4 regions of the Rhizobium sp. AN68 genome follow, and region 1 is predicted to be linked to each of the others. Evidence: predicted binding sites of a transcription regulator. Region 1 holds the regulator's gene; each other region holds the start of a gene.

Region 1 (7,722 bases):
TGGCCCGCCAGGCGGCGGGCCATATCGCGAAACCCGAACGCGGATTATCCGCGCAGGATCGAACGGCCGGCGTAAGCAGCCTGCGGGCCCAGCATTTCTTCAATGCGGATAAGCTGGTTGTACTTTGCGAGCCGGTCGGAACGGGCAAGCGAGCCGGTCTTGATCTGACCGCAGTTGGTTGCGACCGCGAGATCGGCGATGGTGGAATCTTCCGTTTCGCCCGAACGGTGCGACATGACGGCGGTATAACCTGCCTTGTGCGCGGTTTCGACTGCGTCCAGCGTCTCGGAAAGCGAACCGATCTGGTTGACCTTGACGAGGATGGAGTTGGCGACACCCATCTTGATACCGTCGCGAAGGCGGGCGGAGTTGGTGACGAAAAGATCGTCGCCCACCAGCTGGCACTTGTTGCCAATGAGATCGGTCAGCGCCTTCCAGCCATCCCAGTCGTCTTCAGCCATGCCGTCTTCGACGGAGATGATCGGATATTTCGCCACGAGCTCGGCCAGGTATTCGGCCTGCTCGATCGGCGAACGGGTCTTGCCTTCGCCTTCATAAACGTAATTGCCGTTCTTGAAGAATTCGGTCGCCGCACAGTCGAGACCGATGAACATGTCGTCGCCTGGACGGTAGCCAGCCTTTTCGATCGACTTCATGATGAAATCGAGTGCTGCCGGCGCGCTTTCGAGACCCGGTGCAAAACCGCCCTCATCGCCGACATTGGTGTTGTGGCCCTGTGCGGACAGTTCTTTTTTCAGCGTATGGAAGACTTCGGAGCCCATGCGCACGGCTTCGCGAATATTTTCTGCGCCGACCGGCAGGATCATGAATTCCTGGAAGTCGATGGGGTTATCGGCATGCGCGCCGCCGTTGATGATGTTCATCATCGGAACCGGCAGAAGATGCGCGTTCGGGCCGCCGACATAACGGTAAAGCGGCAGGCCGGAGGCTTCAGCGGCAGCCTTCGCAACGGCGAGCGACACGCCGAGGATGGCGTTGGCGCCGATGCGCGACTTGTTCGGCGTGCCGTCGAGCGCGATCATCATCTGGTCGATCTGGATCTGGTTTTCAGCGTCGAAACCGCCAATCGCGTCGAAGATTTCCGTATTGACGGCTTCGACCGCCTTTTCCACGCCCTTGCCGAGATAACGCTTGCCGCCATCGCGCAGCTCAACCGCCTCGTGCGCGCCGGTGGAGGCGCCGGAGGGAACGGCGGCACGGCCCATGGAGCCGTCTTCGAGATAAACGTCGACTTCAACGGTCGGATTGCCGCGGCTGTCGAGAATTTCGCGCGCGATGATATCGGTAATGGCAGTCATGGTCTCTCCCTTGGGAATGGAACAGATATTTTCCGTCGCCTGTCTTAGACGATGGCGAAGAAATTACAATGACGGTGGGCAGCGGAAACGGCCCGCCCGCCATTAAAATCGATTGGCACAAAAGTGCCCGCCGTCACGGTCAGCCGATCAGGCTTTCGTAATCGCGTCGAAAGCCAGAAGCTTTTCGAGCAGTTTCGGCATGTCCTTCAAGTGGACCATGTTAGGGCCGTCTGACGGCGCATTGTCCGGATCCTCATGCGTCTCGATGAAGAGGCCGGCCACGCCAACCGCAACGGCCGCACGCGCCAACGTCTCGACGAATTCGCGCTGGCCACCTGTGGAGCCGCCCTGCCCGCCCGGTTGCTGCACCGAATGGGTGGCATCGAACACGACAGGTGCGCCGAGCGCTGCCATGATCGGCAAAGAGCGCATGTCGGAAACCAGCGTGTTGTAACCGAAGGACGCGCCGCGCTCGCACAACATCACATTCGGATTGCCGCTCTCATTGAGCTTGGCGAGCACGTTCTTCATGTCCCAGGGCGCCAGAAACTGGCCTTTCTTGACGTTGATGATGCGGCCGGTTTTGGCGGCAGCAACGAGAAGATCGGTCTGGCGGCTGAGGAACGCCGGAATCTGCAGCACGTCCACCACCTCGGAAACGATGGCGCATTGCTCTTCCGTGTGGATGTCGGTCAGAACAGGAAAACCGAATTCCTTTTTGAGATCGGCAAAAACCTGCATCGCGTTATCCAGGCCGATGCCGCGTTTTCCGGAAAGCGAAGTGCGGTTCGCCTTGTCGAAAGAGGACTTGTAGACAAGCCCTATTCCCAGCTTGTCGCAAAGCTCCTTCAGGACGCCAGCGATCATGAAGGCATGTTCGCGGCTTTCCATCTGGCAGGGGCCGGCAATCAGCGAAAACCGCTCGGTATTCGAGAAGGAAACCTTGCTGGCGCCATCGCCGGCGGTGACTTTAAGATTGTTCGTAACGCTCATCATTTTTCCTCGAAGGCGAAGGCAACACCCTGACCGGGTGCTGCGGGCACCACCAGACGGCCGTCCGCTTTTGCGCAGGACACGCCATTAGCAGCAAGCACCGCCTCTGTCACGGCAAGATCGTGTGACGAAAAGACAATGCCCGCGCCGCGCAATCCGCCTTCGTTGCCATCCTGAGCATTCAGGGCCTGCCCGCTGAAAGCCGGTTTTCCGGTCAATCTGATGCTGGCATTGCCGGTCGCGAAAACCATATCACCGCCCGGAGACCATTTGCCTTCACAGCCAAACACCGTCTCGATCAGGCCCGCCACCTTCATATCGCCGCCGGTAAACAGGACGATTTCACTGAGGCCGGTGACACCATTGGCGTGGCGCTCCAGCATGGTGCGATCGCCCGGAAGGGCTTGAACCCGTTGACAACTGAACAAAAAGAAATCCGCGGCCGCCCCGCTTGCAGCAAAAGCAAGCCGGAACGCCGCCTCGCCTTGCGAGCCATCCGGCATCCGAACAGGCCGCGAAAACTCGAAAACATCGCCCGCCGAAAGGCCGGCTGCCCGAAACCGCTCATGGTCAACCAAGGCGTCTTCAGTCCTGGCGACAAGAGCCGAAAAACCCTCCTGCCCGTCCCGTTGCCGGAAGGCCACATCCCTGCCAGTGAAAACATCACCCCTCTCTATTGACGCATTATATTTAGCCGGATCAGTAATTGCGAGCGGCTCCAGATAGGTGCCATCGGCGAAAAATACGCAGGCATTTTGGGTGCCGAAAGGATGCAGAGCCTCCGGCGCAACCGTAAAGCCAAGACTGACGAGGCGCTTCACGGCGACGCCTATGACTTCCACGGGCAAAACGAGATGGTCAACGCTATAGGGTTTCGTCATGAAAATGTATCCTGCTGGCCTTCCGCCCGGAGCATGCCGGGACGGTTTCGACCGCACAAAAGCACAATTGCGTGCTATGAGGCAAATCATCACAGCAACAGATGGCACCTTCACGAAATTTTAGGGGATTGCAGAACACATATGGAACATATAGTGTTCGTTCTGTATTTGTTTCGCGACTTCCACTACGATTCTAAAGGGTGTTTTCCTCATGCTCACGCGCAAACAGCAGGAATTGCTTCTCTTCATTCATGAACGAATGAAAGAGTCCGGCGTGCCGCCCTCCTTCGATGAAATGAAGGACGCACTCGATCTTGCTTCGAAATCCGGCATCCACCGCCTGATAACCGCTCTCGAAGAGCGAGGATTCATTCGTCGGCTACCGAATAGAGCTCGGGCGCTGGAAGTCATCAAGCTGCCCGAGGCTTATACGCCGGGTGCAAGGCCGCAGCGCGGCTTTTCGCCAAGCGTTATCGAAGGCAGCCTTGGCAAGCCCAAAACGCCGGAACCGGCCCCTGCCCCCAAGACGCCGGCCAATGATCTGGGCGGCGCTGTCACCGTGCCGGTCATGGGCCGCATCGCTGCGGGCGTACCGATTTCCGCCATCCAGAACAACACCCATGATGTGGCCGTGCCAGTAGACATGCTTGGCACGGGCGAACATTACGCTCTTGAGGTCAAGGGTGATTCGATGATCGAGGCCGGCATTTTCGACGGCGACACAGTCATCATCCGCAACGGCAACACCGCCAATCCCGGGGATATCGTTGTGGCTCTGGTGGATGACGAGGAAGCCACGCTGAAGCGCTTCCGCCGCAAGGGTGCCTCCATTGCGCTCGAGGCGGCAAACCCAGCCTATGAGACCCGTATCTTCGGGCCCGACCGGGTTAAAATTCAGGGCAAGCTGGTGGGGCTGATCCGCCGCTACCATTGATCTTATCGAACCGAACGTATTCACTTTATAATAGGCGTCATCGTGAAGATGGCGCCTATATTGGGTTTGGCTTTTTCCAAACGTGGCGGGCTTTTGCGGGTGCACGAGGATATGCGCCATCCAGCCTATGCGCGTTGCCCTTTCTAAACTGAGTTCCTGCTCCATAAAGATGCTTCGGTTTCGCTACAGGCGTGGTGGCGAATGGGCTGCTCGCTGTAATTGTCGAAGCGATCCCATCCGCTGTTTTTTAGCGACGTTGTTCTGTCGTGTTGCGCAGTCAGTTTTAGTCGTCACCAAAGGGTGACTTATCGAAGGCGCGCTCTCAGCGGCCCCACATCACCATTCATCAACGGCGTTTATGGGAGCCATGGATAATTTTCGATATTCCGTGAACGCTTGGCAGGTGTAGAAATACGCGTCATATCCGGGAGATACGCCATGTACGATCTTTATATAGCCAACAAGAACTATTCTTCATGGTCGCTGCGGCCGTGGGTATTGATGCGCACGCTCGGTATCGCCTTTGATGAAAAGCTCATTCCGTTCGGCGAAGGCGTATCCTTCTCCTCCTTTTCGCCGACGGGCAAGGTGCCCTGCCTGGTCGACGAGGGTATGACGGTTTGGGAAACGCTTTCGATCGTCGAATATCTTGCCGAAAGACACCAGGGTGTCTGGGCAAGCGACAAGCATGCGAGGGCCTGGTCGCGTTCGGCCGCAAGTGAGATGCATGCCGGCTTTTCCTCGCTGCGCAATCTCTATCCCATGTCGGTGGGCATTCGGGTCAAACCCAGGGGCGGCGATGCCGGACTTAAGGCCGATATAAAGCGGATCGATGCGTTGTGGAGCGAGGGTCTTACAAAATTCGGCGGGCCATATCTTGCCGGTCAAAAGTTCACGGCGGTCGATGCTTTCTTCTGCCCGGTTGCATTCCGTTTCCAGACCTATGGCAGCGCGGATCTTTCGCCAGCAGCGAAAGCCTATTGCGACCTGCTGCTCGCCCTGCCTGCCATGCAAGAATGGTACGAGGCCGGTTTGAAGGAGAGCTGGCGCGACGCTGGTCATGAAGAGGAAGTTGGCGGGATCGGCGAATTGACTGAAGATTTGCGCGCCAAGGCCCGATGATCCATGCTGGCGGCAGTCATTGCGACGCCGCCAGCAGCCGGATGATGGGCTGCGGCAGATCACGGTCGAAACGTCCGCTTTTCCAGTCGTAATAACGGTGCTGGCTCCAGGGCCTGTCCGTTCCGGCGATTGCGGCGCGCAGCCCGCTCACCACACCCTCCTCCCTCTTGTCAGCAAAATCTATTTCCACAGAACCGAGACGCCGCAAGATGTCACGGCTGAGCAGGAGTGCTCCCGAGCGGCACTGCGAAAAAGAGGTTCTGCGGGAAACAACGACGATATCGGCAATATCGCAGGCTTTTCCGGCGAAGCGGCCATCTTTCAGAACGACGACCCACTCTCCGCTTGCGGCGCTCGCTACGCACCATATGTCTTTCCTGCAGGTGAAGACGCCAGCTTTGGCGCCTTTGAGCGCCGCCGTCATCTCGCGTACCACCACAGCCATGTCTTCCGGCGACAGTTTCGATCTCGAGTCAGAACCAGCATTATTTGCCATGCTCTCACCATTTATAAAATCTGGCGGCACGGTTTTTTCCGGCAGCAGCAGCGCCCTTTGCCACTGTCCGTAAACGAAGCCCTGCGGACGGGCTTTTGTGGTTGAGACCTTGCCGTCCTCCAGGAGTGCTACCAAGTCGCCGTCCTCGTGAATCAATAGATCCGGCAGATCACGATAGGCCGTAACTGCCGACACGCCGAAGGCGAAGAGCAGAAACGGGATGCCAAGAAGCGCAAGCTTGCTTCGCAGCAATGTCAGCAGCAGGAAACCCACCGAAGCCAAACCGATAAACCATCCATGCGGACGCCCCGTCGCTGCGCTGCCGCCCCAGGAGGCCACCTCGTTTGCAACCTCGATGACGAGTGCCATGCCATAACCCATGATCTTCAGGAACGGCGCATCGAGCCCGAAGGGCAGCAGCAGCATGGCGATAAGAGCGAATGGCATGACGATCAGTGACATGAGCGGCATTGCAGCCAGATTGGCGAACAGTCCATAGGTGGTGACACGGTGAAAATGTTCGGCCGAATAGATCGCCGTCGAAAGGCCCCCGATCAACGACGTCGTGATAACGCCGCCAATGACCGCGCCCATCATTTCCGCCACCTTCAGCCATGCGGGCTTGCGCCCGATGAACAGCCGTTCGCGGTCCGTGCGCCAACGGCTCCAGAAGGCATAGGCGGAAACAAGCGCTATGGTGGCCGCAAATGACATCTGAAAACTGGGACCCATGATTTCCGAGGGCGAGAAAGCCAGAATGATCAGGGCGGAAATGGCAACGTTTCTGAGGCTGAGTGATGGCTGATCGAAAAGGACCGCAATCAGCATCACAGACATCATCAGCCAGGCGCGCTCGGCGGAAACGGCGAAACCGGAAATCAGATAATAGGCGAGCGTCATCAGCAGTGCCGCGAAAGCCGCGATCTTCTTGACCGGCCAGCGCTGCGCAAAGGCGGGAAACAGGCTGAAAGCCAGTCTCAAGCCAACAAAGAATATGCCGGAGGCCAGTGCCATGTTGAGCCCGGATATGGCAACGATATGGGCAAGGCCGGAGAGCCGCAACGCCTCCATCGTCTCCGCCGATATAGCCTGTCTCTCATCGGTGATGATGGAGGCGGCGAAGGCTCCGGCATCACCGCCGATGGTGGTGCGGATGCGTTCGGCAATTGCGCTGCGAAGGCCGTAAAGCCGCATATCGGCCCATTCCAACCAACCCTTGTCAGGCCTTGCGTCACCAACGGGTGATACAAGCGCATCCGGTGATTTATAAAAGAAACCGGTCGCGCCTATGCCTTTGAAATAGGACGTGAAGGCGAAGTCGTTCAGTCCCGGCAAGGCCGGGCCGGATGGCGGCGAGAGGCGGACCTTGCCGCGAAGGGTTGCGCCGAGTGCGATCGGCTCGCCTCCGCCACGCGAAAGCACCGATATCCTCTGCGGCGGACGCGACAATGTCGGGTCCGCTGTTGCGGTCAGATCGACGACATATCGCCAGTAGCCGCGTGCATCGACCTCCCGGCGCGCCACGGTGCCGGTGATGGTGGTGGTGACGGGGGTATCCAGCACCACGGTCCCTGCCCGTCGGGTTTCTAAATCGGCCAGAAGCATGCCGAGCAATAGAAAAGCGAAAGGGCCGCAAACCGCCGCCGCAATGCCAGCTTTATATCTCACAAAGAGCGCCAGAACGGCGACAAAAAGAAATGTGGCAATCAAAATGACCGGGGAAGGCGTGGCATCTAGAGAAAACCAAAATACCGCGCCGCAGCCGATGGAAACGGGAATGAAAAGAAAATCGTGGCCGAATGCGCGCTCCTCGGCCAGGCACGTGGCGATTTTTTCGGCCAAGGTAGTGTTGCGGTTAATCTCGGGAATAATGGCGGGAGTGTCATATGTTGTCGCATCACTGCTTCGGCGGAGAGGAAACAGAATTTCCCGTGTGCCGGGCAAGTCTCCCTGCATCGTTTTAGCATATTCGAAATG
Region 2 (7,722 bases), 620 kb from region 1:
GGCCTTCAACGCATCGCCGGGAATGAAGGCGAGCGAACCCATGAACGCCTTTTCAAACCCGAGCCCGACCACCAGCGCCAGATAGGAGATGCCGAAGGCATAAAGCACGACCACGCCGCCGGCGAGGCTGGCGATGAAGAAACCGATACCCTGCGTCAGAGCCGACTGGCCGCGATTGACGAGTTTTTCCGAGAGCATGCCGGTGACGAAAGCGGCAGCAATCCAGCCGATCAGGAAGCCCGTGGTCGGCGTGGTGAAGATGGAAAGGCCGCCGCGTCCGCCTGAGAGGACTGGCAGGCCGATTGCGGCGATGAGGATGGTCAGAAGAACCGCGAGCGTGCCGCGTTTCGCCCCCAGCACGACACCGGCCAGCATGACGCCAAGCGACTGCGCGGTGATGGGCACCGGAATGAAACCAAGCGTGATCGGCGGCAAAAGTCCGAGTGCGATGATGATGGCGGAAAACAGCGAGATCAGCACAAGGTCGCGGGTCGTCATGGCTCGGGAACTCCGGATGGTTGTTTTGCCGTCAGCTTTGGCCTCTGAAACCGCGCGCGTCAATGGCGTCGGCAATGGCATCCGCATCCTTCAACGTCATAATGACGAGCGGCACGATGATCGTGGCCAGCCGAACGGGGAGGCCGCGCGCGCGGTGCGCATCGCGCACCGCATGGTAACGATTGACGATCTCCGGCACGAACCGCACGACGAGCCCGACCGCGAGCCCGATATCGGCCGCCTTGACCAGCCCCAGCCTTTCCAGCGGGGCGGCGGCAAGCGCGATTTCGTCCATGAATTGCGAAATGCTGACGGTGATGGTGACGGCGGTGGCGAGAAGCGCCAGTGCAGTCAGCCGCAAAAGATTGACACTCGCATCGTGTACCGGAAGCAGCAGATGGCTGAAGGCGGCAACGAGGAGAATGGTCAGCATCACCGGGCGTAGCCGCAGGCCGATCTCGCGGAATTGCAGCCGCGTCTCGCGCAGAATGGCGGCGGCGACAACGACGGCGCATCCCAGCAAAAGCAGATCGCGGGTGAGAAACAGCGCAATGCTGAAAACCATCAGCGTCACGAGCTTGAGGCGTGGAGAGACGCGGTAGAGCCAGCCCGTGCCTTCGACATGAAGCGACTTCATCGCGACGCAACCTCCAGATAACGTGCCACCGCCTCTTCGGGGTTGGCGTCTGCAACCAGCTCGCCTTCGTGAAAAACCAGTACGCGATCGAAGCCGGAAAGCAGCGGCAGATCATGGGTGATGACGACAAGCGCCTGCGACAGCGCAGCCATTGTCTTTTCAACGGTCGCGCGGTTTTTGAGGTCGAGCTGATTGGTCGGTTCATCGAGAATGAGGATTTGCGGTTCAGTGACCAGCAGGGCGGCCAGCGCCGCCAGCTGCAATTCGCCGCCGGAAAGCTCGTGCGCGCGCCGTTCTTCCAGATGAGCGATACCGAGCCGGGCAAGCACGGCCTTGACCCGCGTTTCTGTCTCCGTCTTGCCGATACCGAGTCGCTTGAGGCCGAAGGCGACATCGTCGCGTATGATCGGCAGGATGATCTGGTTCTGCGGATTCTGGAAGATGAAACCGACTGCCTGCAATACCGCTCTCGCATCTTTGACGGTGTCGAGACCGTTCACCGACACCTTGCCGCGCGTCGGCTTTGTCAGACCATTGATCAGCCGCGCAAAGGTGGTCTTGCCCGAGCCGTTGAGGCCAATGACGCCGATACGCCGTTCAGTCAATGTCAGGGACACGGGCAGTAAAGCCTGCCTGCCCTCGAAGGCGACGCCTGCGGTGTCGAAACGGATTTCCAAGATTGATGCATCCCTCTATCGCTTTCCGGTTCTATATAGTGTCATCAACAGAAGTGAAACAAAGAACAAAAAAAGAACATTGCAATCCTGAAAAAGCCGTCATACCTTCTGCTTTATGACGATCAAGGTTTCAAACGAAGCGGCAAGGCGGATTTTTCTGGCGCGGCAGGGGCTTTGCTCTCCGCCCGGAAAGGCGCTTTCCAAGGATGGCCTGTTGCAGCTCATTACCGATATCGGATTCGTGCAGGTGGACAGTATCGGCACGGTGGAGCGCGCCCATCACCAGATAATATTCTCCCGAAACCAGACCTACAGGCGCGAACATCTGACAGCACTGCTGGAAAAGGACCGCGCGCTGTTCGAGCACTGGACGCATGATGCCTCCATCGTGCCGACCGAATTTTACCCCTATTGGAAGCACCGCTTCCGCCGCCGCGAGCCGATCATTCAGGAGCGCTGGCGCAAATGGCATGGTGAGGGGTTCGATGCGGCTTTCGCCGAGACGCTAGAGCGCATCGCCGCCACGGGTCCTGTTCTGGCGCGTGAGTTGAAGGAGGAGGGGCATCAGTCCGGCGGCTGGTGGAACTGGCATCCTTCCAAGACCGCACTCGAATATCTGTGGCACACCGGCAAGCTTGCCATATCCGGCCGCGTGAATTTCCAGAAGGTCTATGATCTGGCGGAGCGGGTCATTCCCGGCGAGCACCACGAAAGCGAAGTGGAGCATACGCAATTCGTCGACTGGGCCTGCCGGCAGGCGCTCACCCGTCTGGGTTTTGCCACCCATGGCGAAATCGCCGCCTTTTTTGATCTCGTTACCCCGCAGGAGGCGAGGGCTGGGTCAAGAGCCGCCGTGACGAACTGTGCGAGGTCTCGCTTCTCGCAAGCGATGGCGGTGCTGCCCGTCCGTCCTATGCCTTTGCGGATTTCAGCGCCGATGTCGCCAACCTGCCGGAACCGTCGTCCCGCGTTCGTGTGCTGAGCCCCTTCGATCCGCTGTTGCGCGACCGCAACCGCACGGAGCGGCTGTTTGGCTTCTATTACCGTATCGAGGTCTTCGTACCCGAGCCGAAACGGCAATATGGCTATTACGTCTTCCCGCTTCTGGAAGGCGACCGGCTGATCGGCCGTATCGACATGAAGGCAGACCGCAAGCGCGGCACGCTGGATGTGCGCCGCCTGTGGCTGGAACCGGGCGTGCGCGCCTCAGCAGGAAGGCTCGAGAAACTAGACGCGGAATTGTCGCGGCTTGCTAAGTTTACGGGGGTGGAGAGTGTGAATTATCTGGAGGGGTGGCGGGATGTGTAATTGCGCCTTGAGCCGGCGACTGTTTCTTCCTTCATGCTCGGGCCCATCCCGAGCATCTGCAACGGAAAATGTATAGGATGCGTCTGAAGATCCTCGGCACAAGACAGAGGATGACGCCGGACGGGAGGAGAGGACGCCAAATCGAAGCGCCCTCGCGACGTCCCTAATTCACCCGATATCCGTTGCCGAAATCTTGATCCCGAAGCCTTCCAGCCCGACATAGTGGCGCTCGCGGGTCGTCATCAGCTTGATCGAGCTGATGCCGAGGTCTTTGAGAATCTGCGCGCCGAGGCCGATTTCCAGCCACTCATTTTCGCGGGAGCGGGCCTGTGCGTGCGCTTCGTCGGGATCACGCGCCTTGCGCCGTCCGTCCACCTGGCCGACGCCGACAGAACCTTCGCGTAGATAGACGATGACGCCGCGGCCTTCTTCGGCGATCTTCTGCATATAGTGCTGCACCGGCTGGCGGTCGCCGAACACGTCGTCAGCAACGTTTTCAGGGTGCAGGCGCACGGGAATATCGACGCCATCGCGGATATCGCCGAAAATCACCGCCATATGCTGCATCCGGTCCCATGGCAGGGAATAGGTATGCGCCTTGGCCGGTCCGAACGGGGTTTGGATGGTGAAGGAGGATTCCATCTCCACCAGCGTTTCCTTGCGCTGGCGATAGGCGATCAGATCGGCGACCGAAACATGCTTCATGCCGTGTTTTTCGGCGAAATCCAGGACCTGCGGCCCGCGCATCACGGTGCCATCGTCATTGACCAGCTCGCTGATGACGCCGATGGGCGGCAGGCCGGCGAGCCGGCAGAGATCGACCGCCGCTTCGGTATGGCCGGAACGCATCAGCACGCCGCCTTCGCGGGAAATCAGCGGGAAAATGTGGCCTGGCCGGGTGAAATCCGACGCGCCGACATTCGGGTTGGCGAGATTGCGCACCGTCAAGGTGCGGTCATCCGCGGAAATACCGGTCGTGGTGCCATGCTTGAAATCGACGCTGACGGTGAAGGCGGTCGTGTGGGCGCTGTCGTTTTCCGCCACCATGGCGTTGAGGTTCAGCCTCTTTGCCTCGTCACGCGGCATGGGCGCGCAAACGATGCCGGATGTGTGGCGCACGATCAGCGCCATTTTTTCCGGCGTGCAATGAACCGCCGAAATAATCAGATCGCCTTCGTTTTCACGGTCGTCGTCGTCGGTCACGACAACGATCTCGCCTGCTTCGAAAGCGCGGATAGCGTCGACGACACGTTTCTGATCATAGGCCATTTCGGATTTACCTCACTTCAACCGGCCGGTCTGGCCACGATCTCTCAAATAATGGTCGGCAACGGTGCAGGCCACCATCGCCTCGCCGATCGGCACGGCGCGGATGCCGACGCAGGGGTCGTGGCGTCCCTTGGTGCGCACATCCACGTTGCGGCCGTCGGTGTCGATGGACTGGCGCTCCGTCAGAATGGAGGAGGTGGGCTTGATGGCGAAGCGGGCGATGACGGGCTCGCCAGTCGCGATGCCGCCCAGAATGCCGCCGGCATGGTTCGACAGGAAAATCGGTTTGCCGTCATTGCCCATACGCATCTCGTCGGCATTCTCCTCGCCGGAAAGCTCGGCCGAGGCAAATCCCTCGCCAATCTCCACGCCCTTGACGGCGTTGATCGACATCAGGCTGGAGGCAATATCCTGATCGAGCTTGGCGTAGATCGGCGCGCCGATGCCGGCCGGAACACCTTCCGCCACGACTTCGACGACCGCGCCGATCGACGATCCCGCCTTGCGGATACCGTCAAGATATTCTTCCCATACCGGCACCATCGCCGGATCGGGGCAGAAGAACGGGTTCTGATCGACCTGGTCCCAATCCCAATTGTCGCGGTTGATCTTGTGTTTGCCGATCTGCACCAGCGCACCGCGCACGTTGAGGCTCGGTACCACCTTGCGGGCGATTGCGCCTGCGGCAACACGCGCCGCCGTCTCGCGGGCGGAAGAGCGTCCGCCGCCGCGATAATCGCGAATGCCGTATTTCAGGTCATAGGTGAAGTCGGCATGGCCGGGGCGGAAGCTGCGGGCAATCTCGCCGTAATCCTTGGAACGCTGGTCGGTATTTTCGATCAGCATGGAGATCGGCGTGCCGGTGGTTATCATCGTCTCGCCGTCCTCATCCAGCATCACGCCGGACAGGACTTTGACGATGTCATCTTCACGGCGCTGGGTAACGAAGCGGCTTTGGCCGGGCTTGCGCTTGTCCATCCAGTGCTGCACCTCGGCAAGCGTGAAGCGAATACCGGGCGGGCAGCCGTCCACCACGCAGCCCAAAGCGGGCCCATGGCTTTCGCCCCAGGTGGTAACGCGAAAAAGATGACCGAAGCTGTTATGCGACATATTTCTCTAGACCGGAAAACGAGGGCGCGCCTGCGGACAGGGGCCGTTTAAAACAAGCGGATTTGTCATAGTAGAAAATCGGACCAAGGCAAAAGCCTTTCTTTCATCGCAAGTCCGATAAGACGGTGACGCACCGTTCACGACGCCAAGCAGCCCGGAAAACGACAGGGGTGACGATGGCTGACGACTGGCCGGATGAATGATTCGGCGGAAACGGCGCAGAGTTTTCCAGGTGACAAAAGTGTAAAGGTGCTGGTGTTTTCCACGCTGTTTCGCGGTTTTCCAATATTGCCGGGAAATGCGGTGTAAAAATCACTAACGACTTGAACGTGATCCAAAATCCGTTCATCAATTGGGCCGAAAATGTCATGGTTGCGGGCAATTTCCGCCACATTCGAAAGGCAATTCTTTATGCATGTAAGGTTTTCACGCAAATTCACGAAAGCTAGATCGATGCGTATGATGATTGCCGCCCTTCTGGCCACCGCCAACTTGCTTATGCCTATCAACAGCTACGCCCAGAGCGTCGATGTCGAGGGAACGATCAGCAAGATCGACGTGAATGCGCTGACCATTACCTTGAACGACGGCAAGAATTACCGTGTGCCGGAAGAGTTCAATTTCGAAGGCCTGAAGGCAGGTGTGAAGGTCGTTGTTTTCTACACGGAAGTGGACGGAAAACGCGTGGTCGACGATCTCGAGGTCGTGCAGTAAACTGCGGTTTCTGCTCTGCCTGTTGTCGACGCGGACCTCTCTAAACCCGGTCGGGAAGCTCCAGAATTTCCATTATGCCGGACTTGATCCGACATCCAGCCGACGAGCGTCTGCGTGGCGGGATTGGTTTTTCAGCCTAAAGATTTGGGCTGGCCGGGTTCCGGCTCGAGGCCGGAATGACGGAGGAGGATCGATACCCTCACGAAATCCACTCAGCACTGTTCCTGTCGATCTCGACCTTCAAAATCCGGTCCTGCGGGATCTGCGTCGTAGAGGCTTCATCCTTGTCCATACCTGAAACCAGGCGGAAGATCGAGCGGATCACGCCGCCGTGGCAGACACATACCGTCGGCACCTCGACTGAGGAAAGCCATGCGCCAATACGCCAGGACAGGATTTCATAGCTTTCGGCATGCTGACCGGGGGGAATGAAGTCCCACTTGTTGGCCTTGCGCGCCTTCACCCGGTCGGGAAATTCTTTTTTCAGTTCCGGCAGTGTCTGGCCTTCCCAGTCGCCGAAGGAAACTTCGACGAGGCGGTCATCGGTGCGGTATGCGTGGGGATCGAGCCCCATCGCTCCGCGCATCAGCTCCATGGTCTCGCGCGTGCGCCCGAGCGGGCTTGCCACGTAATCGAAATCACGCGCGGAGTCGCCGAGAATTTGCGCCAGAACCTTGCCGTTGCCGACCGCTTGCGCGCGGCCGAAATCATTGAGCGGAATGTCTTTCTGGCCCTGAAGCCGGCGTATCGCATTCCAGTCCGTTTGTCCGTGCCGGATCACATAGACGAGCAAGGCGATACCCCTGTTTTAAAGTTCGGTCGGCTCAGTCCTTGACCACCGAAATATCCGGCGCGTCAACAGCCTTCATGCCGATGGTGTGATAACCGGAATCCACGTGGTGGATTTCGCCGGTGACAGCCGTCGAAAGGTCGGACAGCAGGTAAAGCGCCGACTTGCCGACTTCTTCGATGGAAACGGTGCGCTTCAGCGGCGCGTTGTATTCGTTCCATTTCAGAATGTAACGGAAATCGCCGATACCGGAAGCCGCAAGCGTCTTGATCGGGCCAGCGGAAACCGCGTTGACGCGGATGCCGCGACTGCCGAGGTCTACCGCGAGATAACGCACGCTGGCCTCGAGTGCAGCCTTGGCCACGCCCATGACGTTGTAGTTCGGCATGACCTTCTCGGCACCGTAATAGGTGAGCGTGATGATCGAACCGCCATCATTCATGATCGGCTCTGCCCGCTTGGCAACGGCGGCCAGCGAGAAGACGGAAATGTCCATGGTGCGGTTGAAGTTGTCGCGGCTGGTGTCGAGATAACGGCCGGTCAGCTCGTCCTTGTCGGAAAAGGCGATGGCGTGCACGACGAAATCGATCTTGCCCCAATGCTTTTCCAGCCCGGCAAAAACCGCATCGATCGTCTCGAGGTCGGTCACGTCACAGTGGCCGGCCATGAAGGCGCCCAGTTCCTGCGCCAGCGGTTCAACACGCTTCTTAAGCGCGTCG
Region 3 (7,722 bases), on a different contig from region 1:
TTGGCCACCGAGAAGTAACATCGCTTTGAACCAGTAGAGCCTCCGACTTTACACTTATCCAGATCGCTCAATGAAAGTTCCGGCTCTTCACCTTCAGCGTATCGATATGAAGATCAGGTGTGAACAGGTCCCTCGGGACCACAGGCTTTGGCTTGCCCCGTGAATCCGGCCCGCCGCCGCCGTGGGCAAACTCGTCGCCCCGCCCCGCCGGCAGCCTGAACCCGGTATCCCGATCAGCCAGACCGACAAGGTCCGCTGACAGGTCGAAGAGTTGCTGCGCGACAAGATGCACGACCTCCCCTTCCCGCTGAATCCGCCCATTGATTGCCATCATCGAGGATCCGAACAGCACGCTCCTGCGCTTCTCGAACAGTGACGGCCAGACGACGATGTTGGCAGGGCCTGTTTCGTCCTCGATGGTGATGAACATGACACCCTTGGCCGACCCGGGCTTCTGGCGCACCAACACCAGACCTGCAGTATAAACCCATCGCCCATCCCGAGCATTCATCGCCTCCGCACAAGGGATGATGTTGCGTGCCGACAGGTCCCTGCGCAGGAACGCAACCGGATGCTGCCGTAGCGTCAAGCCCGTATGGCTGTAATCTTCGATGACGTTGTGCCCGTCCGTCATCTGCCGAAGGGCGACCTCCGGCTCCTGCTGCTCAGCAATTGCCGCCATCTCGCGCTCAGTCGCGGCGGCAAACAACGGCAATGGCTCATCACGCAGCGCCTTGATGGCCCAGAGCGCGTCGCGCCTCTCGAGTTCGAGCGATGGCAGAAAGGCATCGGCCTCTGCCAGCTGGACAAGGGCCTCCGTCGGCACGCTGGACCGGCGCCACATGTCATCGACGGATAAGAAAGGACTATTCATGCGTGCCGTCACGATCCGCGCTGCGTCAGCGACAGCCAGTCCCTTTACCTGCCGAAACCCAAGCCGGACAGCATGCCGATCAAGGCTGCCGATCTTTTCCAGAGTGCAGTCCCAGCGCGACCGGTTGACGCACACGGGTCGCACCTCGACGCCATGCTTGATCGCATCACCAACGATCTGGGCGGGCGCATAAAAACCCATCGGCTGACTGTTGAGAAGGGCGGCACAAAAGACATCCGGATAATGGCATTTGATGTAGTTCGATGCATAGGCGATCAGCGCAAAAGATGCCGCGTGACTTTCCGGAAAACCGTAGCTGCCGAAACCTTCGAGCTGGGAAAAGGTCTTTTCGGCGAACTCCGCCGAATAACCGTTCTTGACCATGCCGGAGACGAGTTTTTCCTTGAAGCGGGAGACCCCGCCGGTGAACTTGAAGGTGGCCATCGACTTGCGCAGCTGGTCGGCCTCGCCACCGGTAAAACCGGCGCAGACCATGGCGACGCGCATGGCGCTCTCCTGAAACAGCGGCACGCCCAGCGTCTTGCCGAGCACGGCCTCAAGCTCGGGTGTGGGATATTCGACCGGCTCCTTGCCTTCGCGGCGGCGAAGATAGGGGTGCACCATGTCGCCCTGGATAGGACCGGGCCGGACGATCGCCACCTGCACGACGAGATCGTAGAAGGTGCGGGGTTTCAGGCGCGGCAGCATCGCCATCTGGGCGCGGCTTTCGATCTGGAAGGTCCCGAGCGTATCGGCTTTTCGGATCATTGCGTAGGTGGCTGCGTCTTCCTGCTGGATCGTAGACAGATCGAGATCCTCGCCCTTATCCTCACGGATGAGATGAAACGCCTTTGCCATGCAGGTGAGCATGCCGAGTGCGAGCACATCCACCTTCATGAACTTCAGCGCCTCGACATCGTCCTTGTCCCACTCGATGATCTGGCGGTCCTTCATCGTTGCCGGCTCGATCGGCACGAGATCGTCCAGCCGGTCATGGGTGAGGACAAATCCTCCTGGATGCTGGCCAAGGTGGCGTGGCGCACCCATCAGCTGCTGCGCCAGTTTCAGGGTGAGCGCTAAGCGCCGGTCGTCGGGGTTGAGATTGAGCTCGCGGATGTTTCGGTCGGGCACTTCCTCCGACCAGGACCACATGCCTGATGACAGCGCCTTGATCACGTCTTCCGGCAGGCCGAGCGCCTTGCCGACATCGCGGATCGCTCCCTTGGCACGATACCGCGTAACGGTGGCGCAGAGGGCTGCCTTGTCATGTCGGTAGGTCTTGTAGATCCATTGGATGACCTCCTCGCGCCGTTCATGCTCGAAGTCGACATCGATATCCGGCGGTTCGTCGCGCTCCTGGCTGACGAAACGCTCGAACAGGAGGTCGTTGGTCGAGGGATCGATAGAGGTAATGCCAAGAATATAGCAGACGGCGCTGTTGGCCGCCGATCCCCTGCCCTGACAGAGAATGCCCTGGCTTCTGGCGAAGCGCACGATCGAAAACACGGTGAGGAAATACGGCGCGTATTTCATGGTGCGGATGAGATCGAGCTCGTGCCGAACGGTCTTTAAAACATCCGGTGGCAGGCCTTCCGGATAACGGTCAGGCGCGCATTCCCAGACATAATGCTCCAGCGATCCCTGAGCATCCTTGCCCGGCACAATGGCTTCCTCCGGGTACTGGTAGGTCAGTTCCTCAAGCGAGAACTTGCAACGACGCACGATCTCCATGCTTCGTGCCAGGGCCTCCGGATAGCGCGGAAATAGGCGAGCCATTTCTTCCGGAGGCTTCAGATATCGGTCGGCATGACGCTCGCGCTCGAAGCCGACATCGTCGATCGTTGTGTTATGCCTGATGCAGGTGACGATGTCCTGCAACTGCCGCCGACCCGGCTCATGAAACAGCACGTCATTGGTGACAACGGTTTTGACCCTGAACCGTGCCGCCATGTTGGAAATCTCATGGAGCCGCATCTGGTCGTTGGGTCGCCGGCGCAGGCACAGCGATACATAGGCTCGATCACCAAAAACGTGCGCCAACTTGCGAAGCTGCGCGGCGCATGTGGTGTCCGGCAGATCCGGCACCAGAATGCCGATCATGCCTTCCGAGTAAGCCATGACATCGTCCCAGTGCAAAATGCAGTTGTTCTTGCCGCCGCGCGACTTGCCAAGCGTGATGAGCCGGGTCAGCCGCGAATATGCCGGACGATCCATCGGATAGACCAGCAACGACATACCGTCGGCGAGGTCGAGGCGACAGCCAACGACGAGGCGGAGACCCGTCGCGCGGGATGCTTCAAGGGCGCGGACGATGCCTGCGAGCGAATTACGATCGACGACGCCGATCGCACTGATCCCAAGGAGTTTTGCAGTATCAAACAACTCCTGCGCCGACGAGGCACCACGCAGAAACGAAAAATGTGTCGTGACCTGGAGCTCGGCATAGCTCATGCGAATATCCCGTGGCAGAACCAGCGGTGTGACCCGGTTTCCGGATCAATACCGTCGCCGGAGCGGAACACCCACAAGCGCTCGCCTGCTTCGTCCTCGATGACAAAGTAGTCGCGCACGGCGTCCATTTCGGCATCTCGCTGCCACCATTCCCCGAAAATGCGTTCCGGGCCGTCGGCACGTTTGACCTTGCGGCGTTTGCCACGCCAGACGATGGAGACTGGGGGCCGGTCCGGCATCAGCGCGATCGCCTCGATCAACTCAGGTCTCGGCAAGAGACGAACGGGGCGGCGCCAATGGCTGACCCAGGCAACGGCGATCGGTTCGGCGACGGGGCTGATGCGCTGGACAGAGCGTTCCGGCACATCGGAGGCGACCGGTGCGACGCGATAGACCCTCTGCCCCCGGTTTCCATAGAGGTCGATCAGCGGCGTGACATCAGTGACCTCATCCTCGACCAGAGCAGAGGCTTTCTGAGCCTCCTCGAGAGGCTCGGCTATCACGGCGAGCAGGATCAGCTTTTCGATTCCGAAGCCCGGCTCGATCTTTTCCGTCCGGTCCCGAAACAGTTTTGTCAGCCAGGCGACATCGCGGGCGGGCCTGGCGGTTCCGGCGCGGATGGCCTGTCTCGTGCCATCGACCTTCTCGACGATCAGGTCGGCACGGCGAACGCCAAGCCCGCGCTGCTGGAGTTCGTCAACGAGTTGGACGACTAGACGGCCAACATATTTATTGATTGTTTCCGCAGCCCCGATCGGTTCGGCGAAGGCCTTGGAGACTTCAACCAGCTCTGCCGTCCGGATGGGCTCGATCGGCTCGGCGACACGACAGAGCATCTGGTCGAGACGGCGACCGACCTCCGGACCGAAGCGCAATGTCAGCGGGGCCCGCGGGGTGTTGGCAAGCTCGCCGATTGTCTGGAAACCGAGAATGCGCAGATCAGAGACGATCTTTGACGGCAGGCGCAGAAGCGAAATCGGCAGTTTTTCGACGGCACGGGCCGTCTCGCCCGGAGGAACGACAATCGTTTCGCGATTGATTGCGCGGGCGCAAGCATGGGCAGCACCCCAGCTGTCGGCAACCGCCACGCGCGCCGTCAGTTTTCGGGCAAGAAACTGGTTGGCGATCTTCGTCACCATCGGCAGTTCACCACCCTGCAGATGATCGGCGCCTTCCGTATCCATGACGATACCATCAATCCCGTCGACGGCGACGATCGGCGAATAGATCGTCAGCGCCCAGAGCGTGATGCGCTCCAGCGCGGCTTGATCGGCTTGCGAATCTGCGTCAACCAGCATCAGGCCGCGAAACAGCGACTGCGCCTTTGCCGCCGCCATGCCGGCATGCACGCCCGCCTTTCTGGCAGCCGGATCGGCAGCAGACACCCATCGCTTCGAACCGCTTCTCGCGATCACGGCGATTGGCTGTTCAGGCGGAATAGACGGATCGGCCCGACGAATGCGATCCGTCGGCAGATCCGGAAGATAGATCGAGACGACCCTTGTCATCGCACGCCCTCACGAGAAACTCAGCACACTCACCCGCTTTCACGCGCATCAATTCCAGAAACCATTGAGGTCTGCCCACCCCGGGTACCGGCAACTCCTCTGACGGCATCACGCTGACACGCCACCGCGTGGTCGAGGCCGTCGGCTGCCCAAAGTCATTGGCCTCCGTCTGTCGCCGCCATCGGCGAACGCCAAGCGCCATGGTCCCGGTTCGCTCGGCTGCAAGCTGCAGGCGGCGGGAACTGACCATAGGCAGGCGAACAAGTTCACCGACGACGGCACCAAGTCCGCCAAAGGAAAGGCCCTCCTCCATATTGGCCAGCACATCCTCTTCCTTGTCGGATTCAACAAAGATGACGCGGTCGGGATGCAGACCCACATGGGCAAGAGCTGGAAAAAAAAGATCCGGCCGCGTCAGACACCAGATGACGGGGCCTTTTGTTCTTGCGGCAATGCCGGCAACACAAAGGGCGGCCGCTGCACCATCGACAGTACCGGAGCCACCGCCTGCAAACTCGTGCAGCGCGCCATAGGCGAGGCCCCCGCCAGGCAAGGCCGCATCGATCTCGGAAACGCCAAAAGAAAGTGTTCCGGCCCGCTTCGCGGATACCCCTTCCATCGACGCGATGCGGTCTCGCAAGTCGCAAATCACCCTCTGGCGGGCAGCAGTCATCGTTCACGGCTCCCTTCAAGGTCGTGTTCAAAGGATCGACATTATGTCGTACGGGCTATATGTTCATTGTTTGTTCTCGTAATGCAAAAGAGTCAAGCACCACATGGTTGAGGAATATTATCCCAGTATTAGCAAAGTCGAAGATCTCGAAAAGGATTCAAGGAGGTAAGGGGAAACAGAAATTTTTGCAGCCCTTGCGTCCGTCGGGTTCAAAACGGTGGATAGCGGGGATAGATGAACGGCGTCACAATCTTCTTAAGGTTTTCGTGCTGAACTCGTTTGCATGACGAAGCCACCGAGATCAAAGCCGCTCCTTCGTGATACCGAAGCTCCGCTACGGTCAAAGCCGCGTCGGAAACGCAATCCCGCACAGCCACAGCTGCTGTTTGATCCGATGCCCGATCGCGTCGAGCCGGCGCTAGCCCAACTGAAGGCGCACCCTCCACAAGGCGACCAATGGAGCTGGGAGCTGAAATGGGATGGCTATCGCCTGGCTATCCACATCGAGCCGACAGGGGTCCGCATCCTCACGCGTGGTGGCCATGACTGGACGCACCGGTTTCCGGCGATCGAGCAGGCTGCCCGGGCGCTTGGCCCGGCAACGATGATCATCGATGGCGAGGCGGTTGTGCTTGACGATGAAGGGCGGCCGGATTTCGGGCTGCTGCAGAAATCGTTGGGTGCCTCTGGAAAGACTGCTGGCAACCGAGCTTCGGACGCCATCCTCTACGCCTTCGATCTTATCTATCTCGACGGTCATGATCTGCGGAATGTCGAATACCGCTCACGCCGGCATCTTCTCGAGGATACGCTGAAGGACAATGACGGCGCGATCCGCCTTTCGGAAACCATTGACGCCGATCCCGCGATCCTGCTGGAACACGTTGGCAGCCTTCGTCTCGAGGGCATCGTCGGCAAGCACCTCGATCAGCCCTATCGTTCCGGCCGCACCGGGGACTGGGTCAAGATCAAATGCGTTGAGAGCGAAGCTTTTATGGTTGTTGGCTATGAGCCATCGACGGCGTCACCCGACGGCTTCGGCTCTCTGGTACTTGCCGCCTACCGTGTCGACGAACTCATCCATGTCGGAAGTGTTGGCACTGGCTTCAAGCAAGCCGAGATGATCAGGCTGCGCAAGATAATGGACAAGCTGCGCTGGAAGCGGAAGGAGCCGCCGGTGCCTTATTCCGGAAAAGCAGATATCGTCTGGGTCCAGCCAACGCTGATTGCCGAGATCGAGTTTCGGGCGTGGACGGCGGACGGGAAGCTTCGCCACGCATCCTATAAGGGCCTTCGGGACCGGCAGGACAACACCGACGTCTATAAGCTCGACTAGCCAAAATCTCACGACGCGGTAGAGTGCGACCCAGGCAGAGATGGATGACGTGCCATGTGCAATCTCTACAACATCACAACGACGAGCGATGCCGTGCTTCAATTCACCAACGCCTTCCGCGATGCAGCACGATGGAATGAACCTTCACTCGATGTCTATCCGGGATACAAGGCACCCGTCGTTCGCGTGGCTGAAGATGGCAAACGTGAGATCGCACGCCTCACTTGGGGCATGCCGTCACCACCTGCCTTTGTGAAGAACTACGATCCAGGCGTCACCAACATTCGCAACGTGGCGTCACCACACTGGCGGCGGTGGCTTGGGCCGACCAGCAGATGCGTCGTGCCGTTCACGTCGTTTGCAGAGCCGGATCCTGCGAGCAGGGTCCGCGGTGGACGCGTTCCCAACGCATGGTTTGCGAAAGACGAGAGCCGCCCGCTCATGTTCTTCGCGGGTTTCTGGACACCTTGGAAGGGTATTCGAAAGGTGCGGGATGGTGAGCAGGAATACGAGCTCTTCGGATTCTTGACGACGACACCAAACGAGGTGGTCAGTCCCATCCATGAGAAAGCCATGCCAGCGATCCTGACAACACCGGAAGAGGTCGATCTCTGGCTATCGGCGCCGTGGGAAGAGGCTAAAGTGCTGCAGCGACCCCTCCCTGGTAACATGCTGGTGATAGTCCAACCGCCCGTTACTACGAAGAAGGACGATGAGCCGAGCCTCTTTTGAAGTATGTTGAGCCCGCGGGGGGGGAAGCATGACAGGGATTAACAGTCGGCCGGCAACGTGCGGCGCGCGTCTCTTGGACGCAGTCGTCACAATGATACATAAGGTCTCAGAGTCCGGGATGAAGGCGGCCATGCTCGGGCACAACGTA
Region 4 (7,722 bases), 1.1 Mb from region 1:
GGCAAGGTGAAAGGCAAGGTCGTGTTCCATGACCCTGTCACTATTACCGAAGTCCCGCTCCATATTGTTGGCGTGGTCGAGAATGGTGAGCGCCTCCGCATCCGTTCGCCGCAGCGCCGCCAATGTCACGGTTCTGACTTCGATGGTGCGGCGCACGTCGTAAATCTGCTGGATGTTGATCTGCTCGGTGTGAATGCCATGTTCGAACATCAGCGACATCGCGCCATGATCCAGCGTCGCCACCGTGGCGCGCTTGCCGACGCTGACATCGATCAGCCGCATGGCCGACAAGGACCTGAAAGCCTCGCGAACCACGGTGCGCGAGACACCGAGCTGCTGCGAGAGCGAAAGCTCGCTGGGCAGCTTCGCTCCGGGGGCAAGTTCGTTTTCGCGAATGTGGCGCGTGATTGCGCCAATAGCGCTGCTGACGAGATCGGTTTCCTGCAAAATGGGCTTATACAATCGCTCCTCCAACCTGTAGGACAGGTTAACGGAAAATTGCTTATAGGATTTTTATCGCCGAAACAAGCGCCATAACCTCCGCGATTGCTGGTTCCTGTCCGCTTTTTAGGGAACTAAGCTTCAAACCCCTGTAGAAACCGCTTCACAAGCTTGTTCAACGCCGTGCGCTCTTCTTCGCTGAGCTGTGCGACCAGCCGTTGCTGGTTCTCGACATGGGCGCTAACCGCGTCCTCGACGATGGCAAATCCCCGCTCCGTCAATGATATCAATACGCTGCGCCGATCCTGCGGGTTGTGGACGCGCTCCACCAGACCCGCTTTTTCCAGCTGGTCGATCCGGTTGGTCATTGTGCCGGAGCTTACCATTGTCATGGCCAGCAGATCACCGGGCGAAAGCCGGTAAGGCGCGCCCGCGCGCCGTAATGTCGCCAGCACATCAAAAGCGGAAGAGGAGAGGCCGTGTTTCAGCAGCACCGCCTCCACCTCGCGACCGAGATGCGTGGTTAGCCGTTTCAAGCGCCCAAGCAGCCCCATTGGCTCGACATCGAGATCGGGCCTCTCCTTGTGCCATTGCGCCAGAATGTGATCGACGTGATCAATCGGTTCTTTGTTCATCACCAAGGCATAACAACTGATATCTTGACGTCAAGATAAAATTGGCTAAGTTGTATTTATCTTGATGTAGAGATTCTTGAAATGAAGAAAAATACCACCTACGCCGCCGATGTGCTGGTGACGGCACTTGCGCCCGCCATCTGGGGGACGACCTACTTCGTCACCACCGAATTCCTGCCGCATGGATATCCATTCCATGTTGCGATGCTACGCGCCTTGCCGGCCGGAGTATTGTTGTTGCTTCTGGTCAGAAAACTACCGAAGGGCATCTGGTGGTCTCGCAGCCTTATTCTAGGTGCGCTGAATTTCTCGTTTTTCTGGGCGATGCTTTTCGTTTCGGCTTACCGGCTGCCGGGTGGAGTGGCTGCGACTGTGGGTGCGATCCAACCCCTGATCGTCATCGGACTTTCGCGGCTGTTTCTCGCCGCGCCGGTCCGGCCGCTGGCCATTGTCGCTGGTCTTCTGGGTATTTTAGGCGTCGCACTTCTGGTTTTGGCGCCGGGTGCTGCCGCGCTGGATGCCGTCGGCGTGGCTGCGGGTCTTGCAGGCGCCGTATCCATGGCCTTTGGAACCGTGCTCACCCGCAAATGGCGACCGCCGGTGTCGAACCTCACCTTTACGGCCTGGCAATTGACGGCTGGAGGCATTCTGCTTCTGCCGGTCGCATATTTCCTGGAGCCGGCCCTGCCTGCACCTACCGCGGCCAATATTCTCGGTATGGCCTATCTCGGCATTATTGGTGCCGCCTTGACCTATTTTCTGTGGTTCCGGGGTCTCGCCCGCATCGAACCCTCGGCTGCAGCCTCGCTCGGTTTCCTAAGCCCCGTCGTTGCGACCCTGCTCGGCTGGCTGGCGCTCGGCCAAAGCCTCACGCCAGCGCAAATCGTCGGCTTCGTTGCAGTGCTTTTCAGCATCTGGCTCAGTCAGCGGAGCCAGCTGCCGAAATAGCTCAGGCCCATTCGCCCTTGCGCATCACCGGAACTGTGGAGCCATCCGGCTTCACGCCATCGATATCCACCTTATCGGAACCGATCATCCAGTCGATGTGGATCAGGCTGGAATTGCCGCCTTGCGCCTTGATCTGATCCTGCGACAACGAAGCACCATCAACGAAGCATTTCGAATAGCATTGGCCGAGCGCAATGTGGCAGGAGGCGTTTTCGTCGAACAGCGTGTTGTAGAACAGGATGCCACTTGCCGAAATCGGCGAGGAATGCGGCACCAGCGCCACTTCACCCAGACGCCGCGCACCCTCGTCGGTATCGAGCACCTTGTTCAGCACGGCTTCGCCCTTCGAAGCCTTGGCTTCCACGATGCGGCCGCCTTCGAACTTCACCTGGATATCGTCTATCAGCGTTCCCTGATGTGAAAGCGGCTTGGTGCTGGACACGTAACCATCCACGCGCAGCGCATGCGGTGTGGTGAACACTTCTTCCGTCGGAATGTTCGGGTTGCAGGTGACGCCGTTCTTGGCGGTGGAGGCGCCCCCATGCCATTCGTGGCCGTCCGCCAGGCCGATTTTCACGTCCGTGCCGGGACCGGTGAAATGCAGCGACGAGAAACGTTCACCGTTCAGCCATGCCGAACGCTTGGCGAGATTGGCGTTATGCTCCGCCCATGCCGCGACCGGATCGGCGAGATCTACCCGCGAAGCAGCGAAGATGGCGTCCGCGAGCTTGCGAACCGCTTCGTCTTCCGTCACGCCGGGAAAGACCTGTTTTGCCCAGGACGGGTTTGGATAGGAGATGATGTTCCAGTTGATATCGAAGTTGGAAATCTTCTCAAGCGCCGGCTTATAGGCCGTGGAATTGGCCTTGTTGGCGCGCGCCACCTTGGCGGGATCCTGTTCGGCCAGCAGCATGGGGTTGTCGCCGGCAATCGCAAGCCGCGCCGCGCCATTGGCATAGGCCTTGGCCATGCCGTCATAGAGCCAGCCGGAAGCCCGGTCGAAATTGGCGTCGCTGGCGTGGCGGTAGCGGGAAAGCGTGGTTTCTTCGTCGGAATAGAAGGTGGTGACCAGCCCGCCGCCGGCAAGATAGGCGTGTTTGGTCAAAAACCGCACCAGCGGCAACGCCGCCAGCGGAGCGGTGATCACCAGATCCTGATCCTTCTGCAATTGCAGGCCGACCTTGACGGCGACTTCAGCCAGTTTCTCGAGTTTGACGGGATCGATGGGGGAAACAGTCATGATCTGCCTTCGTATATTTCAATCGGAGGCGCCGACCATAGCCCATTCGCTTCGAAAGCCAAATGCTTTCAAAGCTGTGTCGAGACGTCAATCAGCCACCAAAGGTGCGACAACGGCTTTCAGCGCCGCCTGCGCGTCGCCGGGGGAAAGCCTTACCTGCAAACCGCGCTGGCCACCATTCATGTAGACATAGGAATGGGTCATGGCCCCAGCCTCTATGGCGGTCGGAACCTGTTTTTTCTGTCCAAAAGGGCTGATGCCGCCCACATGATAACCGGTTGCCCGCTCCGCATCGGCGGGCTTCATCATGCTGGCAGATTTTCCCCCGAAGGCGGCGGCAAGCTTCTTCATGCTCACTTCCCGGTCGGACGGGACGACGACGCAGACAGGCTTGCCATCCAGCTCAGCCATCAGTGTTTTCAGAACCAGATGTGGCGGTTCGCCGATAGCTTCGGCCGCCTGCAGGCCGATCCGGTCGGCATTCGGGTCGTAGTCATAGGTAACTGTGGTGAAGTTCACACCGGCCTTGGTCAGCATCTGCGTAGCGCGGGTTGTCTTGGACATGGTGGCCTGCACTCACGCAAAGAGGGACTGATAGGTTTCCGGCTTGAAACCGACGGTTATCGCCTCCTTGGCCTCCAGCACCGGTCGCTTGACCATGGAGGGCTGCTCCAGCATCAGGCCAATGGCCTTTTCGCGCGTAAGATCGGCTTTCTGGCTATCGTCCAGTTTTTTGAAGGTGGTGCCGGCCCGGTTCAGAACCGTTTCCCAGCCCGCGGCATCGCACCATGTTTCGAGATGGGCCTGATCGATGCCGGCCGTCTTGTAGTCATGGAAAGAATAGTCGACACCGTTGGCCTCCAGCCAGCTTCTGGCCTTTTTCATCGTGTCGCAGTTCTTGATGCCGTAAATGGTGACCGTCATGTTGCCTGCCTCTTTGTCTTGAACTTCCGGCATAACAAATAATGCGCCGTATTCAACCCGCAGCCTGAAGCACGGAATTCTAGCCATGCAAAAATGCAGTGTCTGACATCCAAACGAGCGCGAGCAAAGCTGCATGGCTTCCCTGCTACATCATGAGTTGTAGCAGAGGCCAAAAATGCCCATTATCTGGGCATCAAAGATGGAGAGAAAAATGCGTCAGGTTGCAAAGACATCGCGTAACTTCTTTGGCGAAACTTTCGCCGTTCTCGGTGCTGCACTTTCGGTTTCGGCCGCTGTTCGCGCGCATCGCAAGCCGGCCCGCGCCGACCTCGAAGCGCTTGGCATCGACGGCAAGGCTTTCGACAAGGTTCAGCTCTAAGCTGATTATCGTTTGCAGCGAGGCGACATCGCCTCGCTCGTGCGTATATGTTGGCGGGCCTTAGCGTTCCGCCTGCTTTCGATTCGGCCGTTTTCTCGGACCGATCAGTTTATCCGGTAAATGCAGCTGGCTTTCGAGCGGCTCATAACGATCTGCTTTTGCGGAGAGTGCGAAGCGTCCAAGGGACTCATGTCGCGTTTCGCCATTATGGCTGAAAACAAGCTCGAAATTACCCGCAAGCCAGCTATAGGGTTTTCCGGCCGGCATCGGCTCTATCTTCCCGCAGCCATAAATCATCGTGATATGCGGCGTGAAAGATGGTGCCGCGATATAGGGAAGGTTTGCCTGTCGAAGCGCTCGTTGCAGCAGCTTCACCAGAGCGTTGATCTCCGGCAGATCACCACCGTTTCGCAGCACCAGACTATTGCGATTGCCGAAAAGCGCGCTTCCGTCCAGGGTGACCGGAACAGGCCGCGCGTTTACCGCACCCATTGCCGCCTTCAGCCTGCTTGTAAGTCCGTGAGGGATTGTCTCGAAACACCCCAAACACAGCAGGGTTATGTGCAGAAGCTCGGCGGGATATGCCTCGCGGGTTGTCCGACCCATGGCATGATGCGACGCATCGGCAAAAATTCTTTCCGCCAATTGCCGTGGTGGCTTCAGCAGTAGCAGGAGCTTGTTTCGAAAGCGCGGATTGATGCGCCGTATTTTCTGCGGCTCCAGCCCATCAAAACAAAGCTGCTTTAAGGCTCTTTCGTCCGCCAACTCGCACTCCATGACGATGCTCCACAGCCTTATACCAAGGCCGGAAACCTATCATTGCGCGGTGATAAAATAAAGAACAAAAGAAGAACAAAAGGCGGAATTGCTCCGCCTTCGTTTTATTCCCACTCGATCGTGCCGGGCGGCTTGCTCGTCACGTCATAGACGACACGGTTGATGCCACGGACTTCGTTGATGATGCGGGTCGCGGCGCGGCCGAGGAAATTCATGTCGTAGGGGTAGAAATCCGCCGTCATGCCATCCACGGAGGTCACAGCGCGGAGCGCACAGACGAAGTCATAGGTGCGGTAGTCACCCATGACGCCCACGGTCTGCACCGGCAGGAGCACTGCGAAGGCCTGCCAGATGGTGTCGTAAAGACCCGCCTTGCGGATTTCGTCGAGATAGATCGCATCTGCCTTGCGCAGAATATCGAGCTTCTCGCGGGTGACCGCACCGGGGCAACGAATCGCCAGACCCGGGCCGGGGAAGGGATGGCGCCCGATGAAGCTTTCCGGCAAGCCGAGTTCACGGCCAAGTGCACGCACCTCGTCCTTGAAGAGCTCGCGCAGCGGCTCCACCAGCTGCATGTTCATGCGCTCGGGAAGGCCACCGACATTGTGGTGGCTCTTGATGGTGACGGAAGGACCGCCGGAGAAGGAAACGCTCTCGATGACGTCAGGGTAAAGCGTGCCCTGCGCGAGGAAATTCGGAGCACCCTTGCCGTCTGCTGCGATCTTGGCAGCTTCCGCCTCGAAGACCTCGATGAACAAGCGGCCGATAGTCTTGCGCTTCACTTCCGGGTCGGAGACGCCAGAAAGCTGGCCCAGGAACATGTCTGCGGCATCCACATGTACCAGCGGAATATTGTAATGATCGCGGAACATGCCGACGACCTGCTCGCTTTCGCCAAGCCGCATCAGGCCGTGGTCGACGTAAACGCAGGTCAGCTGGTCACCGATCGCCTCATGGATGAGGATCGCCGCAACCGAGGAATCGACGCCGCCGGAGAGTGCGCAGAGCACGCGCCCGGTGCCGACCTGATCGCGGATCTTGCGGATCATCTCGGCGCGATAGGCTGCCATCGTCCAATCGGATTTGAGACCGACGATCTTGTGCACGAAGTTGGAGAGCAGCTTGCCACCATCTGGCGTATGCACCACTTCCGGGTGGAACATGGTGGTGTAATAGTGGCGTGTCTCGTCGGCAGCTATGGCGAAGGGTGCGTTCTCGGAGGTTGCGATAACCTCGAAACCCTCCGGCAGTTTCGTCACGCGGTCGCCGTGGCTCATCCAGACGGGATAGCTCTTGCCCTGTTCCCAGAAACCGTCGAACAGAGGGCTTGCCTTTTTGATGTCGATATCGGCGCGCCCGAATTCCGCCGCGTGACCGCCCTCGACAACGCCGCCGAGCTGGGTGCAGAGCGTCTGCTGGCCGTAGCAGATGCCGAGGATCGGAACCTTGCTGTCGAACACCGCCTGCGGCGCACGCGGGCTGCCTTCCGCCGTTACAGATGCGGGGCCGCCGGAGAAGATCACGCCCTTGGGCTGGAGCTTCTCAAACGCCTCTGCGGCATTCTGAAACGGGTGGATTTCGCAATAGACCCCGGCTTCGCGGATGCGGCGCGCAATCAGCTGCGTCACCTGGCTGCCGAAATCGATGATGAGAATGCTGTCGGGATGGGCTATCTGGGTCATGGCGAGCCTTTAAAGAAAATGGCGGCTTTAGGCAACCCGGAAGCGGGCATCTAACAGCGGAAATTTACTAAAATCGCGAGGTTCAAAGGGTGATCGCACCATCTTCGATAGCGCGGCAAAGCCTGTCGACGGCGTCTGCGAGCTTTTCATCGATGATATGCAGGTATTCCGTCCAGTCGTCCACATGGTTCACATCTTCCTTGCCATCGGAAATACCGCGCAGGCCGATGAGCGGCACGCCGAAGCGCTGGCAGGCCCGGAGCACGGCATAGGTTTCCATTTCCACCATATCGGCATCGATCGACCCATAGGCGGCACCAGAGACGACGTTGGCGCCCGTGGAAAGCCGCGCCTCGGCAATATCGGGTATGCGCAGGGGCAAGGCCACCTCGGCCGGCAGATCGAGAAACGGCGTGCGACCCTTTTCAAAACCGAAGGCCGAGGCATCCATGTCGCGATAGGCAACAGAAATCGCCTGATAGATGCCAGTCTGGTCGAGCGTCCGCGAGCCGGCGGAGCCGAGCGAAACGACAAGGTCAGGCAGATGGTCCGCCGCATCGAGACCGGCAAGAATTGCCGTGACCGAAATCGCTGCCTCGACCGGGCCGACGCCGGTCATCAAGGGCGCGATGCGCGCCTGCAGGTGGGGGCCGTATTCGGCGGAAGCCGCCATCACGAAAAGTATGGATTTGTCTG

What was found. Region 1 encodes LexA, which represses DNA repair genes until DNA is damaged. Its sites were predicted from a motif close to TGTTCNNNNTGTGTTCNG; they were not measured.
Positions count from the first base shown of each region.
Region 2: RBH71_RS16160 (energy-coupling factor ABC transporter ATP-binding protein) is a predicted target of LexA. The motif match lies at 1,874-1,891, and genes of this name have one in related genera.
Region 3: RBH71_RS02715 (ImuA family protein) is a predicted target of LexA. The motif match lies at 5,567-5,584, and genes of this name have one in related genera.
Region 4: RBH71_RS14065 (2'-5' RNA ligase family protein) is a predicted target of LexA. The motif match lies at 5,405-5,422, and genes of this name have one in related genera.

Region 1 covers NZ_JARWMI010000003.1:1,266,131-1,273,852, reverse strand. The annotation lists gene eno (phosphopyruvate hydratase) at 45-1,319, opposite strand; gene kdsA (3-deoxy-8-phosphooctulonate synthase) at 1,467-2,312, opposite strand; gene RBH71_RS19240 (VOC family protein) at 2,312-3,193, opposite strand; gene lexA (transcriptional repressor LexA) at 3,405-4,127, shown strand; gene RBH71_RS19230 (glutathione S-transferase family protein) at 4,566-5,249, shown strand; gene RBH71_RS19225 (ComEC/Rec2 family competence protein) at 5,266-7,701, opposite strand.
Region 2 covers NZ_JARWMI010000003.1:650,588-658,309, forward strand. The annotation lists gene RBH71_RS16150 (biotin transporter BioY) at 1-498, opposite strand, end outside; gene RBH71_RS16155 (energy-coupling factor transporter transmembrane component T family protein) at 530-1,135, opposite strand; gene RBH71_RS16160 (energy-coupling factor ABC transporter ATP-binding protein) at 1,132-1,812, opposite strand; partial or broken gene RBH71_RS16165 (winged helix-turn-helix domain-containing protein) at 1,928-3,120, shown strand; gene ribB (3,4-dihydroxy-2-butanone-4-phosphate synthase) at 3,289-4,389, opposite strand; gene aroC (chorismate synthase) at 4,402-5,499, opposite strand; gene RBH71_RS16180 (DUF1344 domain-containing protein) at 5,953-6,213, shown strand; gene RBH71_RS16185 (histidine phosphatase family protein) at 6,413-7,006, opposite strand; gene fabI (enoyl-ACP reductase FabI) at 7,038-7,722, opposite strand, start outside.
Region 3 covers NZ_JARWMI010000001.1:584,144-591,865, reverse strand. The annotation lists gene RBH71_RS02730 (XRE family transcriptional regulator) at 1-18, shown strand, start outside; gene RBH71_RS02725 (error-prone DNA polymerase) at 68-3,325, opposite strand; gene RBH71_RS02720 (Y-family DNA polymerase) at 3,322-4,833, opposite strand; gene RBH71_RS02715 (ImuA family protein) at 4,754-5,506, opposite strand; gene ligD (non-homologous end-joining DNA ligase) at 5,790-6,842, shown strand; gene RBH71_RS02705 (SOS response-associated peptidase) at 6,897-7,574, shown strand.
Region 4 covers NZ_JARWMI010000003.1:208,741-216,462, forward strand. The annotation lists gene RBH71_RS14030 (FadR/GntR family transcriptional regulator) at 1-462, opposite strand, end outside; gene RBH71_RS14035 (MarR family winged helix-turn-helix transcriptional regulator) at 576-1,076, opposite strand; gene RBH71_RS14040 (EamA family transporter) at 1,158-2,024, shown strand; gene RBH71_RS14045 (aminopeptidase) at 2,026-3,264, opposite strand; gene ybaK (Cys-tRNA(Pro) deacylase) at 3,352-3,828, opposite strand; gene RBH71_RS14055 (ArsC family reductase) at 3,841-4,188, opposite strand; gene RBH71_RS14060 (hypothetical protein) at 4,400-4,567, shown strand; gene RBH71_RS14065 (2'-5' RNA ligase family protein) at 4,628-5,344, opposite strand; gene guaA (glutamine-hydrolyzing GMP synthase) at 5,449-7,026, opposite strand; gene RBH71_RS14075 (5'-methylthioadenosine/S-adenosylhomocysteine nucleosidase) at 7,109-7,722, opposite strand, start outside.